DNA from 3 places in the Vibrio sp. KMM 9700 genome. Region 3 is predicted to be linked to each of the others. Evidence: predicted binding sites of a transcription regulator. Region 3 holds the regulator's gene; each other region holds the start of a gene.
What was found. Region 3 encodes MetJ, which represses methionine synthesis genes. Its sites were predicted from a motif close to TTAGACNTNTANANGTCTAA; they were not measured.
Positions count from the first base shown of each region.

Region 1: the regulator MetJ is predicted to act here: its motif matches at 4,133-4,152, upstream of metA (homoserine O-succinyltransferase MetA).
Region 2: the regulator MetJ is predicted to act here: its motif matches at 997-1,016, upstream of metH (methionine synthase).

Region 1 covers NZ_CM178589.1:1,075,685-1,081,159, reverse strand. The annotation lists gene petA (ubiquinol-cytochrome c reductase iron-sulfur subunit) at 88-684, shown strand; gene AC2VOY_RS04775 (cytochrome b) at 684-1,949, shown strand; gene AC2VOY_RS04770 (cytochrome c1) at 1,946-2,683, shown strand; gene sspA (stringent starvation protein SspA) at 2,867-3,502, shown strand; gene sspB (ClpXP protease specificity-enhancing factor) at 3,533-4,024, shown strand; gene metA (homoserine O-succinyltransferase MetA) at 4,166-5,107, shown strand; partial or broken gene AC2VOY_RS04750 (cation:proton antiporter) at 5,394-5,475, opposite strand, start outside.
Region 2 covers NZ_CM178589.1:1,069,680-1,075,154, reverse strand. The annotation lists partial or broken gene AC2VOY_RS04750 (cation:proton antiporter) at 1-645, opposite strand, end outside; gene metH (methionine synthase) at 1,114-4,785, shown strand; gene AC2VOY_RS04740 (MerR family DNA-binding protein) at 5,099-5,475, shown strand, end outside.
Region 3 covers NZ_CM178589.1:1,273,830-1,279,304, reverse strand. The annotation lists gene rpmE (50S ribosomal protein L31) at 277-492, shown strand; gene AC2VOY_RS05695 (malic enzyme-like NAD(P)-binding protein) at 783-2,042, shown strand; gene metJ (met regulon transcriptional regulator MetJ) at 2,134-2,460, opposite strand; gene AC2VOY_RS05685 (O-succinylhomoserine (thiol)-lyase) at 2,638-3,846, shown strand; gene AC2VOY_RS05680 (bifunctional aspartate kinase/homoserine dehydrogenase II) at 3,847-5,475, shown strand, end outside.

The DNA.
Region 1 (5,475 bases), 200 kb from region 3:
AACCCACACAAATATAATGAAATTCATAAGTTTTCAGATTTTTGAGAATGTGTAGATGAAAGCTTATGCTAAACAGGGAGATGTTGGATGAGCACTGTGCCAATTAATAATGGCCGTCGCCGCTTTTTAACTGCCACCACAGCCGTGGTTGGCGGGGTTGGCGCTGCATCGGTTGCGGTTCCGTTTATCAAGTCATGGAATCCAAGTGAAAAAGCCAAAGCTGCTGGCGCCCCAGTTGAAGTGGATATTAGTAAACTCGAAGAAGGGCAACTCGTACGCGTCGAATGGCGAGGCAAGCCAGTTTGGGTGGTACGTCGCTCTCAAGCTAGCTTACAAATACTTGAAACACTTAACGATCAATTAAGAGATCCGGCTTCAGAAGAAGCACAACAGCCGGAATATGCACAAAATCAATATCGCTCAATCAAGCCTGAACTCTTTATTGCAGTTGGTATTTGTACTCACCTTGGCTGCTCTCCCACTTACCTTCCTGACACCTTTAGCGAGCAAGTGCAAGGGGTGCAATCTGGCTTTTTTTGTCCTTGCCACGGCTCAAAGTTTGATCTAGCTGGACGTGTTTTCCAAGGCGTTCCGGCGCCACTTAATTTGGTGATCCCACCCCATACTTATTTGAGTGACACTAGGATCATTATTGGTGAAGATGATCAAGAAGGAGCAGCTTAATGTCTGGATTACTTGATTGGGTCGAAGCTCGACTCCCTGCAATGAATGCCTATAAAAAGCATTTATCTGAATACCCAATGCCGAAAAACTTTAACTTCTGGTATCTATTTGGCTCTCTTGCCATGCTGGTGCTCGTTAATCAAATTTTGACAGGCATTTGGCTCACCATGAATTACAACCCATCGGCTGAAGGAGCGTTTGCATCGGTTGAATATATTATGCGCGATGTCGAATATGGTTGGCTGCTGCGCTATATGCACTCTACCGGCGCATCGGCATTTTTTGTTGTAATTTATATGCATATGTACCGTGGTTTGATTTATGGCTCTTATCAAAAGCCGCGTGAACTGGTTTGGCTGTTTGGCATGATGATTTTTCTTGTGCTGATGGCGGAAGCCTTTATGGGGTATTTGCTTCCTTGGGGGCAAATGTCCTATTGGGGGGCGCAGGTTATTATTTCACTCTTTGGTGCGATCCCTGTGATTGGTGATGACTTGACGCTTTGGATCCGTGGTGATTATGTTATTTCAGGCGCTACTTTAAACCGCTTCTTTGCGCTACATGTGATTGCTCTGCCGCTTGTATTGGTGCTTTTACTTGCGCTGCATGTCTTGGCGCTGCATGAAGTTGGTTCGAACAACCCTGACGGTATTGATACCAAATTAGCACGCAAAGAAGGCGAACCACCGGCTGAGTCTCAATTTAAGTTTCATGAAGATTTTACTAAGAAATACAATATTATAGACTCTGTTCCTTTCCACCCGTATGGCACAGTCAAAGACATAGTTGGGGTAGGTTTCTTCTTATTCTTCTTCTCTTATGTACTATTTTTTAATCCTGGGATGGGCGGGTATTTCTTGGAAGCGCCAAACTTTGAGGTCGCCAATGCGCTTAAAACGCCAGAGCATATTGCGCCAGTTTGGTATTTCACGCCTTTCTATGCAATTTTACGCGCCGTACCGGATAAGCTCTTGGGCGTTATTGCGATGGGTGCATCGATTGCACTGCTCTTCTTACTGCCGTGGCTAGATCGCTGCAAAGTACGCTCATTCCGTTATCGTAGCAAGCTGCATACGCTCAATATTGCGCAGTTTACTATTGCTTTCATTATCTTAGGCTATTTAGGCGTTCAACCTGCGACACCGACTTATACCCTGATGGCGCGTATCTTTAGCTTGTGTTATTTCATGTTCTTTGTGCTTTTGTTCTTCTACAGCAAAAATGAAAAAACCAAACCATTACCAGAGAGGGTGACGTATAAATGAAAAAGTTATTAATCCTGCTTTTTGTACTTTTACCTTCGTTGGCAACGGCCGCTGGTGGCAATCTTAAGCTCGATGTGGCGAACAATGATCTCACTGACAAGGCGTCACTGCAAAATGGTGCCAAGTTGTTTATGAATTATTGCTTTGCATGTCATTCGACGAAATATCAACGTTATCAAAGGGTCGCACAAGATCTTGAGATTCCAGAAGATATTATGCAGAAGAATTTGATGCCAGATCCGAATGCGAAAATTGGCGATCTGATGGAGAATGCATTACCAGAAGAAGTGGCAGCAAAATGGTTTGGCACAGCGCCACCAGATCTTACTTTAGTGGCTCGGGTGCGTGGCACTGATTGGCTTTATACCTATTTAAGATCTTTTTATGCGGATCCAAGTCGTCCATTTGGGGTGAATAATATTGTTTTCCCAAATGTTGGCATGCCTCATGTGCTTGAAGAGTTACAAGGCACACCGACGGCTGTGTTTGAAACCCATGAAATCGATGGAGTTGAAAAGCAAGTCCCGGTTGCGGTGAAGAGTAACGGGCGCGGTGAAATGACAGCAGAGGAATATGATGATGCAGTGCGTGATATTGTCAATTTCTTAGAGTATTCAGGCGACCCAGTCAAACTTGAACGTCATCGTTTAGGTTGGTGGGTAATGGGCTTTTTAGTCATCTTCACCTTTATAGCTTATCTTCTGAAGAAAGAATATTGGCGCGATGTCCATTAATTAAAACTGAATTTATCGCTAAATATGAGGCGCTGTATCTAGGTTTAGGTACAGCGTTTTTTTGTAGTGCAAAATTTTATCACTAGCTAAGATATAGCAAAATATGTTATCATTTAATGCTAATTTTTTTAATGATGTCAAGATACATCATGTTATTTTTATTTAAGTGTGCTGGAGGGCTCTATGGCTGTAGCTGCCAATAAACGTTCTGTAATGACTCTATTCTCAAGTGCTTCAGATTTATATAGCCACCAAGTTCGTATCGTACTGGCTGAAAAAGGCGTAAGTGCGGAAATTGAACTTGTTGATGAAGCGAACTTACCTGCTGAATTAATCGAATTAAACCCTTATCAAACAGTACCAACGCTAGTTGATCGTGATTTAACGCTTTATCAATCTAATATCATTATGGAATATTTAGATGAGCGTTTTCCGCATCCACCGCTAATGCCTGTCTATCCTGTCTCACGTGGTAAAAGCCGTGTGATGATGCACCGCATCGAAAATAACTGGTACTCACTAGCGAAAAAAATCGAATCTGGCTCTGCAGATGAAGCTGAGCGTGCGCGTCAAAAACTGCGTGGTGACCTACTTTCTCTTGCGCCTATTTTTGCGCAATATGACTACTTCACAACCGAAGAGTTTAGCTTAATCGATTGCTACTTAGCGCCTTTATTGTGGCGTCTACCTAGCTATGGTATCGAATTATCTGGCCCAGGTTCAAAAGAAATTAAAACTTATATGAACCGCGTATTTGAACGTGATTCATTCCTTGCGTCATTAACTGAAGCTGAACGCGAAATGCGTCTCGTGCGTTAATTTAATTTGAAAACGAGTTTGGTTTAGAAAATGCAAGAATTAGAACTAACAGCGAAGCGCCCATATATGCTACGCGGCTTTTATGACTGGATGGCGGATAACGATTTAACGCCACACATTGTTGTAGATGCCACGCTGCCGGGCGTGCGCGTGCCGACTGAGTTTGTTGATGATGGCCAGATTGTGCTAAATATAGCGCAGCGTGCGGTCGGTAATCTTGAATTAAGCAATGATGCAATTACCTTCCATGCGCGTTTTAGTGGTCGTCCTCATTCAGTCTATGTGCCTATGTATGCAGTGATTGCTATCTATGCACGTGAAAATGGCGCAGGCACTATGTTTGAGCCTGAAGAAGCTTATCAAGATATTGAATCTATTGAATTAGAAGAAGCTAGCCAACCAGAAGTCGAAATTGTTGCACTGGATACACAGGCACCAGTTGACGCTTCGGATGATGAGCCTGATCCGGACTCACCACCGCCAAGACCAAGTGGGCGTCCAAGCCTAACTGTCGTCAAATAGTTGGTTTAATATAAAAGATAAGAGGCAGCTCAGTAGGGCTGCTTTTTTTATGCGTAAAATTTAGACTCATTACTCGACAAACTTGCTTTCCTCATATAGTCTAGCTATATAGACGTCTAGATAGCTTATGGAGAAGTAACGATGCCAATTAAGATCCCAGATCAACTACCAGCCAGTGATGTATTGCGCCAAGAAAATATTTTCGTGATGTCGGAAACGCGCGCCATGACACAGATGATACGTCCGCTTAAAGTGTTGATTTTGAATCTAATGCCGAAGAAAATTGAGACCGAAACTCAGTTATTGCGTCTGCTTTCAAATAGCCCGCTGCAGTTAGATATTGAGCTGTTACGCATCGATGATAGACCAAGTAAAAATACCCCAACCGAGCATTTAAATAACTTTTATCGTCAGTTTGAAGCCGTAAAAGGGCGTAACTTTGATGGCTTGATTATTACCGGTGCGCCGCTTGGTTTGGTTCAATTTGAAGATGTTGCCTATTGGGAGCATTTACAAACTATCATGACTTGGGCAGACCGTCATGTGACCTCGACCTTATATATCTGCTGGGCTGCGCAGGCTGGTTTGAAGATTTTATATGATTTGCCGAAACAAACTCGGGATGAGAAATTATCAGGAGTTTACTATCATGAAATCAAAAGTCAGTTTCATCCTTTGCTCCGTGGCTTTGATGACACTTTCGTCGCGCCACATTCGCGTTATGCTGATTTTTCAGCAGATTACCTTTCTGAACACACCAACTTAGAGATTCTAGCCACTTCTGAAGATGCAGGCGTATACCTTGCCACTACGCCAAATAAGCGTCATGTGTTTGTCACAGGTCATCCTGAATATGATGCACATACGCTGCACAACGAGTACATACGCGATCTAGGCGCAGGTTTAGAACCAAGCATGCCAGTGAATTACTATCCGAATGATAATGCCGACAATACCCCGTGCGCGACGTGGCGCAGTCACGGGCATTTATTATTTGCTAACTGGTTGAACTATTGTGTGTACCAGCAAACGCCTTATGACTTGGAACACTTCTCAGAAGATAACTTTACCAAAGATGAGTGATAGTTTTGGCTCTTGGTGATTTTACCTAATCTAGGACAAGATCAAAAAAGGCACTTGAATCAGAGCTATATTTGCGAGATTCAAGTGCCTTTTGTTTGTGCTTTATATCTGTGTGAGCTTAGCTCTTGGTTGTAGTTTCAGACTTATCATCTGAATTGTCATCCGAGATTGCTTGATCAACTTTTGCTAATTCCATTTCTTGCTCAGCTAGTAAAGTCGCCTCAGCTTGCTGCGCTTGCTTCTTTGCAAGTAAATCCTGGTTTTGCTTTTTTTGCTCTTCATATGCTTTGGCTTTATTGATCATAGGCGTAATGGTTGAACCTTGAACCAAGATAGAGAAGACCACGACGGCATAAGTCATCACCATA
Region 2 (5,475 bases), 200 kb from region 3:
ACCGTAGATAATCCCGCCGACTGCTTCTTGTAGGAAAAGCTCGACTACACTTGTCACTGTTGGCGCTTCTGTGCCAAAGGCCACGGTGAACATAGTGACAAAAATAACCAAACCAAAGCCGTCATTGAAGAGAGATTCCCCTTCAATTTGAGTCGAAATACGTTGTGGTGCATGCAGTTTCTTAACAATCGCAAGTACTGCAATCGGGTCGGTTGGAGAAATCAAAGCGCCAAATAATAGGCAGTAGATTAAATCAAAAGGAATCGCGAGTAATTGAAAAATAAAGTACAGCGCAAAGCCGATAAAGAAAGTTGAGAAGAGGGTTGCACCTAATGCGAGCCCTGCAATTTCCCATTTTTGATCTCTAAAATGCGGCAGCTTAATTGCCAGTGCGCCACCAAAGAGTAAGAATCCTAAAATACCGTTTAAGAGAAATTCTTCAAAATTAATCGAGTCGATGGTCTCTGTTGCAATTTGAGTGAGGCTAAACCAGCCATTTTGACCTGCAATCAATATAAATAGAGACAACATCATCGAACCAGCTGTAATCGCAATCGTGGTTTGAAGGCGACCAAATTTGCTGTTTATAAAAGCTATCAGCATGGCTGCGGCTGATAGAAAACAAAGCGTATGATAAACGGACATAGCAAGACCTTAGATAATGGAGTTGGTTGTATACCTAAGTAACTTCAATCGATAGGCGAAGCCTTAACCTGAAGTCACTTGGGTATAAAGTATTGTTACAAATTGTAAGTTTATAATTTTCGACTGCTTAGACCTAAAGATCAATCTATTTTTGTAAGACAGTGCGTCTTAATCCCAAGTATTAATTATTCTAGCGGGAAAGTTGGGATAAAATAGATGTTAAATGTAAATATGCTCAAAATTTATTCTATCTTAGTTTTGGTTTACTTCACTAGCCACAAATCAAATTCTTTTGATTTAAACTAACTTTTGTTTATCTTTGATTTAAAATCGGTTCAGATCTAAAGTTATTTAGACGTCTAGATTTCTATATTGATTTATCAAAAAGGTGTGATAGGATGAATTATCACCATGACGCACGGACAGCGAGGTAAGAATACCGTGGCACAAGTTTTTAACGATTCCAATATGAAAACGCATCCTATCGCCCAAGCGCTAGAAAAACGCATTCTTATTATAGATGGCGGGATGGGCACTATGATCCAAGGCCATAAACTTGAAGAAGCAGACTATCGTGGTCAGCGCTTTCAAGACTGGCATTGTGATCTTAAAGGTAACAATGACTTACTTTCTCTCACCCAACCACAGCTGATCCAATCTATCCATGAAGATTATTTAGCAGCTGGCGCTGATATTCTCGAAACCAACACCTTTAACTCGACTAGCATCGCAATGGCCGATTATGATATGAGCGAGTTAAGTGCTGAGATTAACTTGGAATCAGCCAAGCTTGCGCGTGCTGCTGCAGATAAATATACAGCTCTAACGCCTGAAAAGCCGCGTTATGTGGCCGGTGTCCTCGGCCCAACCAACCGTACTTGTTCAATTTCACCAGATGTGAATGATCCCGGCTACCGTAATATAGATTTTGATACTTTATCAGAGGCTTATCAAGAATCGACGCGCGCACTGATTGAAGGTGGCGCTGATCTTATTTTAATCGAAACTATTTTTGATACTTTGAATGCCAAAGCTTGTGCCTTTGCGGTGGAAACTGTCTTCGAAGAGCTAGGTTATAAGCTACCTGTCATGATTTCAGGTACGATTACCGATGCCTCTGGCCGTACTTTATCCGGTCAAACTACCGAAGCTTTTTATAATGCCTTACGTCATGTGCAGCCGCTATCTTTTGGCCTCAACTGCGCCCTTGGGCCTGATGAATTGCGTCAATATGTTGAAGAGCTATCGCGCATTGGAGAAGGCTTCGTTTCTGCGCACCCAAATGCTGGGTTGCCAAATGCTTTTGGTGAATATGATCTTGGCGCCGAAGAAATGGCGGAGCATATTAAAGAGTGGGCGCAGGCGGGTTTTCTAAACCTTGTTGGCGGCTGCTGCGGAACCACGCCTGAGCATATAAAAGCCATGAGCGAGGCTGTGTCTGGGGTTGCGCCACGAAAACCTGCGACACTCACCACTGCTTGTCGTTTATCTGGCCTTGAGCCTTTGACAATCGAAAAAGACTCTCTTTTTGTGAATGTCGGTGAACGTACCAATGTTACGGGTAGTGCGCGATTTAAGCGTTTGATAGTCAATGAAGAATATGATGAGGCGCTTGACGTTGCGCGTCAGCAAGTTGAAAATGGCGCCCAGATCATCGATATCAACATGGATGAAGGCATGCTTGATGCTAAAGCCGCGATGGTGCGCTTTTTAAATCTATGTGCAAGTGAACCTGAGATCTCCAAAGTTCCTGTGATGGTGGATTCCTCTAAGTGGGATATTATCGAGGCAGGCCTGAAATGCATTCAAGGCAAAGGCATCGTTAACTCGATCTCGCTTAAAGAAGGTGAAGAAAACTTTATTGCTCAAGCCAAACTTGTACGTCGTTATGGCGCAGCTGTGATTGTGATGGCGTTTGATGAAGCGGGGCAAGCGGATACTCGTGAACGTAAATTTGAGATTTGTAAGCGCGCGTATAAGATCTTAGTCGAACAAGTAGGCTTCCCACCTGAAGATATTATTTTCGATCCAAACATTTTTGCAATTGCGACAGGGATTGATGAGCATAATAACTATGCTGTTGATTTCATTGAAGCGGTTGCGGATATCAAACAAAACTTACCGCATGCGATGATCTCCGGTGGGGTCTCGAATGTGTCGTTCTCATTTCGTGGCAATAACTATGTGCGTGAAGCGATTCATGCTGTCTTCTTATATCACTGCTTTAAAAACGGCATGGATATGGGGATTGTTAACGCAGGTCAGCTTGAGATTTATGACAATGTTCCCGAAAAACTGCGTAACGCGGTCGAAGATGCAGTCCTAAACCGCCGTGATGATGCGACTGAACGTTTGCTTGATGTTGCCGAAGAGTATCGTAGCAATGCCGTCGGTAAAGCCGATGATCCGGCGGCACTCGAATGGCGCACTTGGCCGGTTCGAAAACGCCTTGAGCATGCGCTAGTAAAAGGCATCACTGAATTTATCGTTGAAGATACAGAAGAAGCGCGCGCCCAAAGTGCCAAGCCACTTGAAGTTATCGAAGGCCCGCTGATGGATGGCATGAATGTGGTTGGCGATCTCTTCGGTGAAGGGAAAATGTTCTTGCCGCAGGTGGTGAAATCTGCTCGCGTCATGAAGCAAGCTGTGGCTTATCTTGAGCCTTATATCGATGCGGAAAAACAAGTCGGTCAAACCAATGGTAAGATCTTACTCGCGACGGTTAAAGGCGACGTGCACGATATCGGAAAAAACATTGTTGGCGTTGTTCTACAATGTAATAACTATGAAATCATCGACTTAGGCGTTATGGTGTCAGCGGAGAAAATCCTCCAAGTCGCTCGTGATGAAAAGGTCGATATTATTGGTCTGTCAGGGCTTATTACCCCATCACTCGATGAAATGGTGCATGTTGCCAAAGAAATGGAGCGTCAAGGCTTTGATTTGCCTCTATTAATTGGTGGCGCAACGACATCAAAGGCGCACACTGCGGTTAAAATTGAGCAAAATTACTCGCAACCTGTAGTGTATGTGAATAATGCGTCACGTTCGGTTGGGGTCTGCTCAGCACTCTTATCTGAGACGCAAAAGCCTGCTTTTGTTGAAAAACTGCAAGCAGATTATGACATTGTGCGTGAGCAACATGCGCGTAAAAAACCGCGTACGCCGCCAGTGACTATAGAAGTTGCTCGCGAAAATGCATTTAAAACCGATTGGCAAACTTACACGCCGCCAGTACCCAAGCAAACTGGAATACAAGTTTATCAAGATGTGTCCGTTGCAACCTTGCGTGAATACATTGACTGGACACCATTTTTCTTAACTTGGGGGTTGATGGGCAAATATCCTGCGATCTTAAAACATGAAGAAGTCGGTGAAGAAGCTGGGCGTTTATTTAAAGATGCGAACGATTGGTTAGATAAAATCGAAGCCGAAGGTATGCTCAAAACAGCTGGTGTGTGTGGTCTGTTCCCTGCAAACTCAAATGGTGATGACATTGAAGTTTACGCGGATGAGTCCCGAGACGAGGTGATTGAATGCCTGCATCATTTACGTCAGCAAACTAAAAAACCAAGAGGTGCGAACTATTGCTTGTCTGACTTTGTGGCGCCAAAAGCAAGTGATAAGCAAGACTGGATTGGCGCATTTGCAGTGACAGGTGGTATAGGTGAGCGTGAACTAGCCGATGACTTTAAAGCCAAAGGCGATGATTACAACGCCATTATGGTGCAAGCTGTGGCGGATCGCCTAGCAGAAGCCTTTGCGGAATATTTACATCAAGAAATGCGCATTAAAATTTGGGGTTATAGTCCAGATGAAAGCCTTTCCAATGATGATTTGATCCGTGAGAAATACCAAGGTATACGCCCAGCACCAGGTTATCCAGCCTGCCCTGAACATACAGAAAAACAAGCGATTTGGGATTTACTTGATGTTGAAACCCGCATTGGCATGCAACTGACAACAAGCTATGCCATGTTCCCAGGCGCATCGGTTTCGGGTTGGTATTTCTCTCACCCAGAGTCGCGTTATTTTGCAGTTGCGCAAATTCAACAAGACCAAGCGCAAGATTATGCCAAGCGCAAAGGCTGGGATGACGTGGAAATGGAAAAATGGTTAGGGCCAAATCTGAATGCTTAATTAGTATTTAACTAAATCTATAACCAGCAAACAATCTAAAAGCTCAGATCGATATAAGATCTGGGCTTTTTTTCATTCCATCTTTGGCATAAAAACGATAATGACTTGACCTGTGTGTTAGACATATGTTTTAGACTGTCTTTATGCTGTCATGATTTTGAATCCTTTATATAGATAAAGAGGTGCTTATGGGATGTTGTAATCAACCACCAAAAGGTGGTGGTGACTTAAAACTAGGCTTAAAAGTCTTTGCTGTGATGATGCTTGTGGTCGCGTTATTAGTGATCTTTTTTGGCTAACTCAAGGGGCATTTATGTATACCAAAGAACTCGCAAACGCAGCTCAAGTGAGCTTAGATACAGTGCGTTTTTATACCCGTAAGGGCCTGCTTTCGCATGTTAAAGATCCGGATAATGGTTATAAAATTTATGATCAACAAGCGCTCCATCGACTCAAGTTTATAACCGGCGCACGTGCGTTAGGCTTTAGCGTCAGTGAAATTGAGCAGATCATTGATACCTCAAATAAAGGTCATTCACCTTGCCCTGATGTGCGTGAATTGATGGCACAAAAAATTTATGAGACAGAACAACGAATTAGACAAATGCAAACCGAACTCACGCAAATGAAGACGGCCTTTAATACATGGCAATCACAAGCGGATGGCCAACCAAATGGAAAGAGTATTTG
Region 3 (5,475 bases):
TCAGGTAAATAATGAAATTTATCTAAAGCTTTTTCTCTCTTTATACGAGAAGATAGAAAAATAGGAGACAAATCGAAAACGATGGCATATTTCAACCAATTGATTTTTCTTAAAGACTCAAAAAAAGATGAAAAATCAAGCAAACTTGTTGATCCTTGGCATAAGTTTCTTTAGTATATGCACCCTTGATGATGTGCTTGCATATCTTTTTTGTAAATAACGTATGGTGTCTAGTGTAGAGCTAGATAGCGATGCGGCCCAATTTGAGGTTTTCCCATGAAATCAGGTATCCACCCAGAATACAAAGCTGTTAAAGCTACTTGTTCTTGCGGTAACGAGTTCGAGTTCAGCTCAACTCTAGCTAAAGAAGAAATCAACCTAGACGTATGTGACAAATGTCACCCGTTCTACACTGGTAAGCAACGTATCGTAGATACAGGCGGCCGTGTTGATCGCTTTAACAAACGTTTCGGTGCTCTTAGCAGCAAATAAGCGTTTATGCTTAGAAAGCCAAATTGTTTCTTTTGATTCTCATTTGGTTTTCGAAAAAGAAGGGCACTGCGGTGTCCTTTTTTGATCTTACCTTTTCATCTTTTTCCTCCTCTTTATTTATTCCTACTCAATTTCTTTGCGCTTTTCTTTTGCTGCTGATTTGTGAGATCTATTTTTTTATATTTCTTATGTTAAGATTAGTTTTTCATTTTAACAATTACTTATCTTTTGTGTTGTTTATATGTAAACACATCTAGCGATAAGATCACTAATAAGCTCAGGAAAACAAAATGTCTGACGACAAGCAATATGAAGAATTTCGCCAAAAAGCGCTTGATTATCATGCAAAACCTATTGCGGGTAAGCTAGGTGTTGCATTAACTAAACCTGCCGATACGGTAGAAGATCTCGCTCTTGCTTATAGCCCAGGCGTTGCGGAGCCAGTACGTGAAATCGCACAAAACCCAGAAAATGCATACAAGTATACCAACAAAGGCAACATGGTTGCGGTGATCTCAAACGGGACTGCTATTTTAGGTCTAGGTAACTTAGGGCCACTTGCATCTAAGCCGGTTATGGAAGGTAAATCTTTACTTTTCAAACGCTTTGCAAACCTTGACTCGATTGATTTGCAAGTCAAGCACCGCACTTCTGAAGAGTTTGTGAATACAGTTGCAAGCATTGCTGATACCTTTGGTGGCATCAATCTTGAAGATATCAAAGCACCGGATTGTTTTGAAATTGAACGCCAACTGATTGAGCGTTGTGATGTGCCAGTTTTCCATGATGACCAACACGGTACTGCGATTGTGACCGCAGCAGGTATGCTTAATGCAATCGAGCTGCAAGGCAAAGATTTAGCTAAAGCTAAGATTGTATGTTTGGGCGCGGGCGCAGCTGCCGTTGCGTGTATGGAGCTTTTAATTAAATGTGGCGCACAGCGTGAAAGAATTTATATGCTTGATCGTAAAGGCGTGATCCATACGCGTCGTGATGATCTAAATGAATATAAGCAGCTTTTTGCCAACAATACAGATAAGCGTACGCTTGAGGATGTTATTGAAGGTGCAGATCTTTTCCTTGGTGTATCAGGCCCTGATCTTTTACCACCAGAAGCACTTGCACTTATGGCTGAAAAACCAATTGTGTTTGCATGTTCAAACCCAGATCCAGAAATTAAGCCAGCACTTGCGCACCAAGTTCGTGATGATTTGATCATGGGTACAGGTCGCAGTGATTATCCAAACCAAGTCAATAACGTGATTTGTTTCCCGTTCATTTTCCGTGGCGCTTTGGATGTTCGTGCAAGCCAAATTAATGATGAAATGAAACTGGCAGCAGTAGAGGCGATTCGCCAACTGGCGAAAGAAGAAGTGCCTGCTGAAGTATTAAAAGCATCTGGCGTAGATAAGCTAAGCTTTGGTACAGACTACATCATTCCAAAACCTATGGATCCACGTTTGCTTTCTCGCGTAGCTAAGGCTGTGGCGCAAGCTGCGGTTGATTCTGGCGTGGCGCGTATTGATATGCCTGAAAATTACATGGCTTAATCTAGTTTAGATTTAAGTCTGCAAAAATAGAAAAGGGAAGCTGATTGAATTTAGCTTCCCTTTTTAATGTCTTAATTTTATCTTTTAACGCTTAATCTTGATGATCATCGAGTGATTCGAACTCAATTCCCATCTCTGTCATCAAACGTTTCACTTCTGCAGGTAAATCATCCGGACGATCTTTACGCAAATCTTCATCGGTTGGCAGTGGCTGACCAGTATAAGCATGCAAGAAAGCTTCACACAAAAGTTCGCTGTTGGTTGCATGGCGCAAATTATTAACTTGACGACGAGTTCGTTCGTCGGTCAAAATCTTTAATACTTTCAAAGGGATAGATACAGTGATCTTTTTGACTTGCTCGCTTTTTTTACCATGTTCGGCATAGGGGCTGATATAATCACCGTTCCAGTCGGCCATGAGACACCTTTATATATAAAAAGAATTAAAAATAATGAAGGGTATTTTAGCGGCATCTACTGCCAAATGTAAAGACATTTAGACGTCTAGAAGTGTTGACGTCTTATTTTTCTAAGAGTAGAGTAAGATGAGATAGATAGAGTATAGACCTAAACTCACGTCAATAAGGATATTAGCATGACGCAACCTAAGCACCCAGAATCAACTTCTTCACATTCAACTAGCCAATTATCAAGCGGTACGATTGCTGTGCGTACAGGCATTGAATCAGATACGCAATATCACGCTGTCGTGCCACCGATTTATCTATCAACGAATTATGCTTTCCCTGAGTTTGGCGATGTACCTAAATATGATTATACCCGTTCAGGCAACCCAAATCGAGGCCTACTTGAGCAAGCATTAAGTGAGCTTGAACAAGGCGCTGGCGCTGTGATCACCAACTGCGGCACATCAGCATTAAACCTTTGGGCAAGTGCTTTTGTGAGCGCTGGTGATATTATTGTCGCGCCACATGATTGTTATGGCGGAACATATCGCTTATTTAACTCGCGCGCGCAAAAAGGTGACTTTGAAGTTTTATTTGTTGATCAAAGTGATGAAGAAGCGCTTCGCGCGGCATTGGCGCGTCAGCCAAAGCTGGTTCTGCTTGAAACGCCATCAAACCCATTAGTGCGTGTCGTCGATATCGAAAAAATCTGCCAAGCAGCGCATCAAGTCGGCGCAAAAGTTGCTGTTGATAATACGTTCCTCACGCCAATTTACCAGAAGCCACTCACTCTTGGTGCTGATTTTGTGATTCACTCGACAACTAAATATATCAATGGTCACTCTGATGTGATTGGTGGTGTTGTGATTGCCAAAGAGCAAGCCGATGCGGATGAATTGGCATGGTGGGGCAACTGTATTGGCGCCACTGGCACGCCATTTGATAGTTATATGACATTGCGTGGTCTACGTACGCTTGGCGCGCGTATGCGTACTCATGAACAAACGGCAAATGAGTTGCTCGCATTTTTGTGCCAAGAGCCTATGGTCAAAGTGGTCTACCACCCAAGCCTTGAGACTCACCCAGGGCATGAGATTGCGAAAAAACAGCAAACTGGCTTCGGGGCTATGTTAAGCTTTGAGCTAGATGCAACAGAGTCGCAACTTAAAGCCTTTGTTGGCGGCTTAAAACTATTTTCTTTAGCCGAGTCACTCGGAGGTGTCGAGAGCTTAATTTGTCACCCAAGCTCAATGACGCACCGTGCGATGTCGGATGAAGCCCAAGCACAAGCAGGTATTTCTGTAAATTTATTAAGAGTGTCAGTTGGGCTGGAAGATCCTAAGGATCTTATTGCTGATCTCACTCAAGCGTTTCAAATTGCAAAAGAGGTTGTCTAAATGACGATAAAGCGCCAACTCCATAAGTTCGGTGGAAGTAGTCTTGCGGATGCGCAATGCTATCAAAGAGTGGTCAAAATTCTTCAAGAGCACTCAGGGGAACAAGATTTAATCGTAGTCTCTGCTGCAGGGCAAACGACCAATAAGCTCATCTCATGGATTGATGCTTTAGATAAAGACGGCCGCCTTGCACATGAAGTCTTGCAAGATATCAAGCTGTTCCAAACCACTCTGATTCAAGACTTATTAGATAAAGAAAATGCGAATCCTTTGATTGATAAGTTAGAAAACGAGATCAATCATCTTGGAGAAATGGACTATATCAATGCTAAAGCGCAACGTTGTGATGTGCTTGGGCATGGTGAAATGTGGTCCTCTCGCTTACTGGCAGCTTTATTAAATCAATCTCATATGGCTGCAGCGCCACTTGATGCGCGTCGTTTTTTACGTGCTGAGCGCAGCGTACTGCCTGAGGTTGATCGCGGTCATTCACTGCCTTTACTGCAAGAGATTTTAGCTCAGCAAGGCGCACAACGTTTTGTTATCACAGGTTTTATGGCGCAAAGCCAAGCGGGTGAGACCATTTTGCTTGGGCGTAATGGCTCGGATTATTCTGCGACTGTGATTGGCGCATTAGCCGATGTCAGCCGTGTAGTGATTTGGAGTGATGTGGCAGGCGTATATAGCGCAGATCCACGTAAAGTCACGGATGCATGCTTATTACCTTTATTGCGTTTAGATGAGGCGAATGAACTGGCACGTTTAGCTGCGCCCGTGTTGCACTGCCGTACGCTGCAACCTGTGGCGCAAAGCCATATTGATTTAAGCTTGCGTTGCAGCCACAAACCTGAAGCAGGCTCAACCCGTATTGAACGTGTACTGGCATCAGGACGTGGGGCGAAAATCATTACCTCACATGAAGATATTTTATTAATTGAGTTGCCACTTGCTTTTGATCATGTCGCGCAGCGTCAATTAACCCAAGTTGATGAGCTTCTAAAACACGCTCAATTAGAGCCTTTAGCTCAAGAATATCAAGAAGATATCCGCGTACTACGTTTGGCTTATCCAAGAGAGGTGATCGATGAAGTTCAAGATGTATTGGCGAATTCTAACTTAGGCCTTGAAGCCAAAGTGAGTGAAGGTTATACCATGATTGCAGCGGTTGGCGCTGGGGTGACGAATAATCCGAATCATTGTCATGGTTTTAATCAGCATCTAAAAGATATGCCGGTTGAATTTTTATATGAGGCTGAGTCTGATTTAAGCTTGGTCGCAATCTTAAAAAATATCGAATCAAACCAAACTGCGCAGCTCATTTGCCGTATCCATGAGCAATTGTTCCAAGCACAAAAACGTGTCGCGATTGCTTTGTGTGGCAAAGGTTATATCGGTACCAACTGGTTGAATCTATTTGTTGAACAAAAAGCTAAGCTTGAAGCCCGTTGGGGAATGAGCTTTGATCTGATTAGTATTCTAGATAGTAAAAACTATTGGTTTGATTTAAAAGGCATTGCACCGGAAGTTGCACTCGAAGAGTTTGATAAGCATTGTCAGCCTTATCAAGAACTTGAATGGTTAGACGCTTTGGCAAACCAAGATGTGTATGATGAAGTCGTGGTCTTTGAT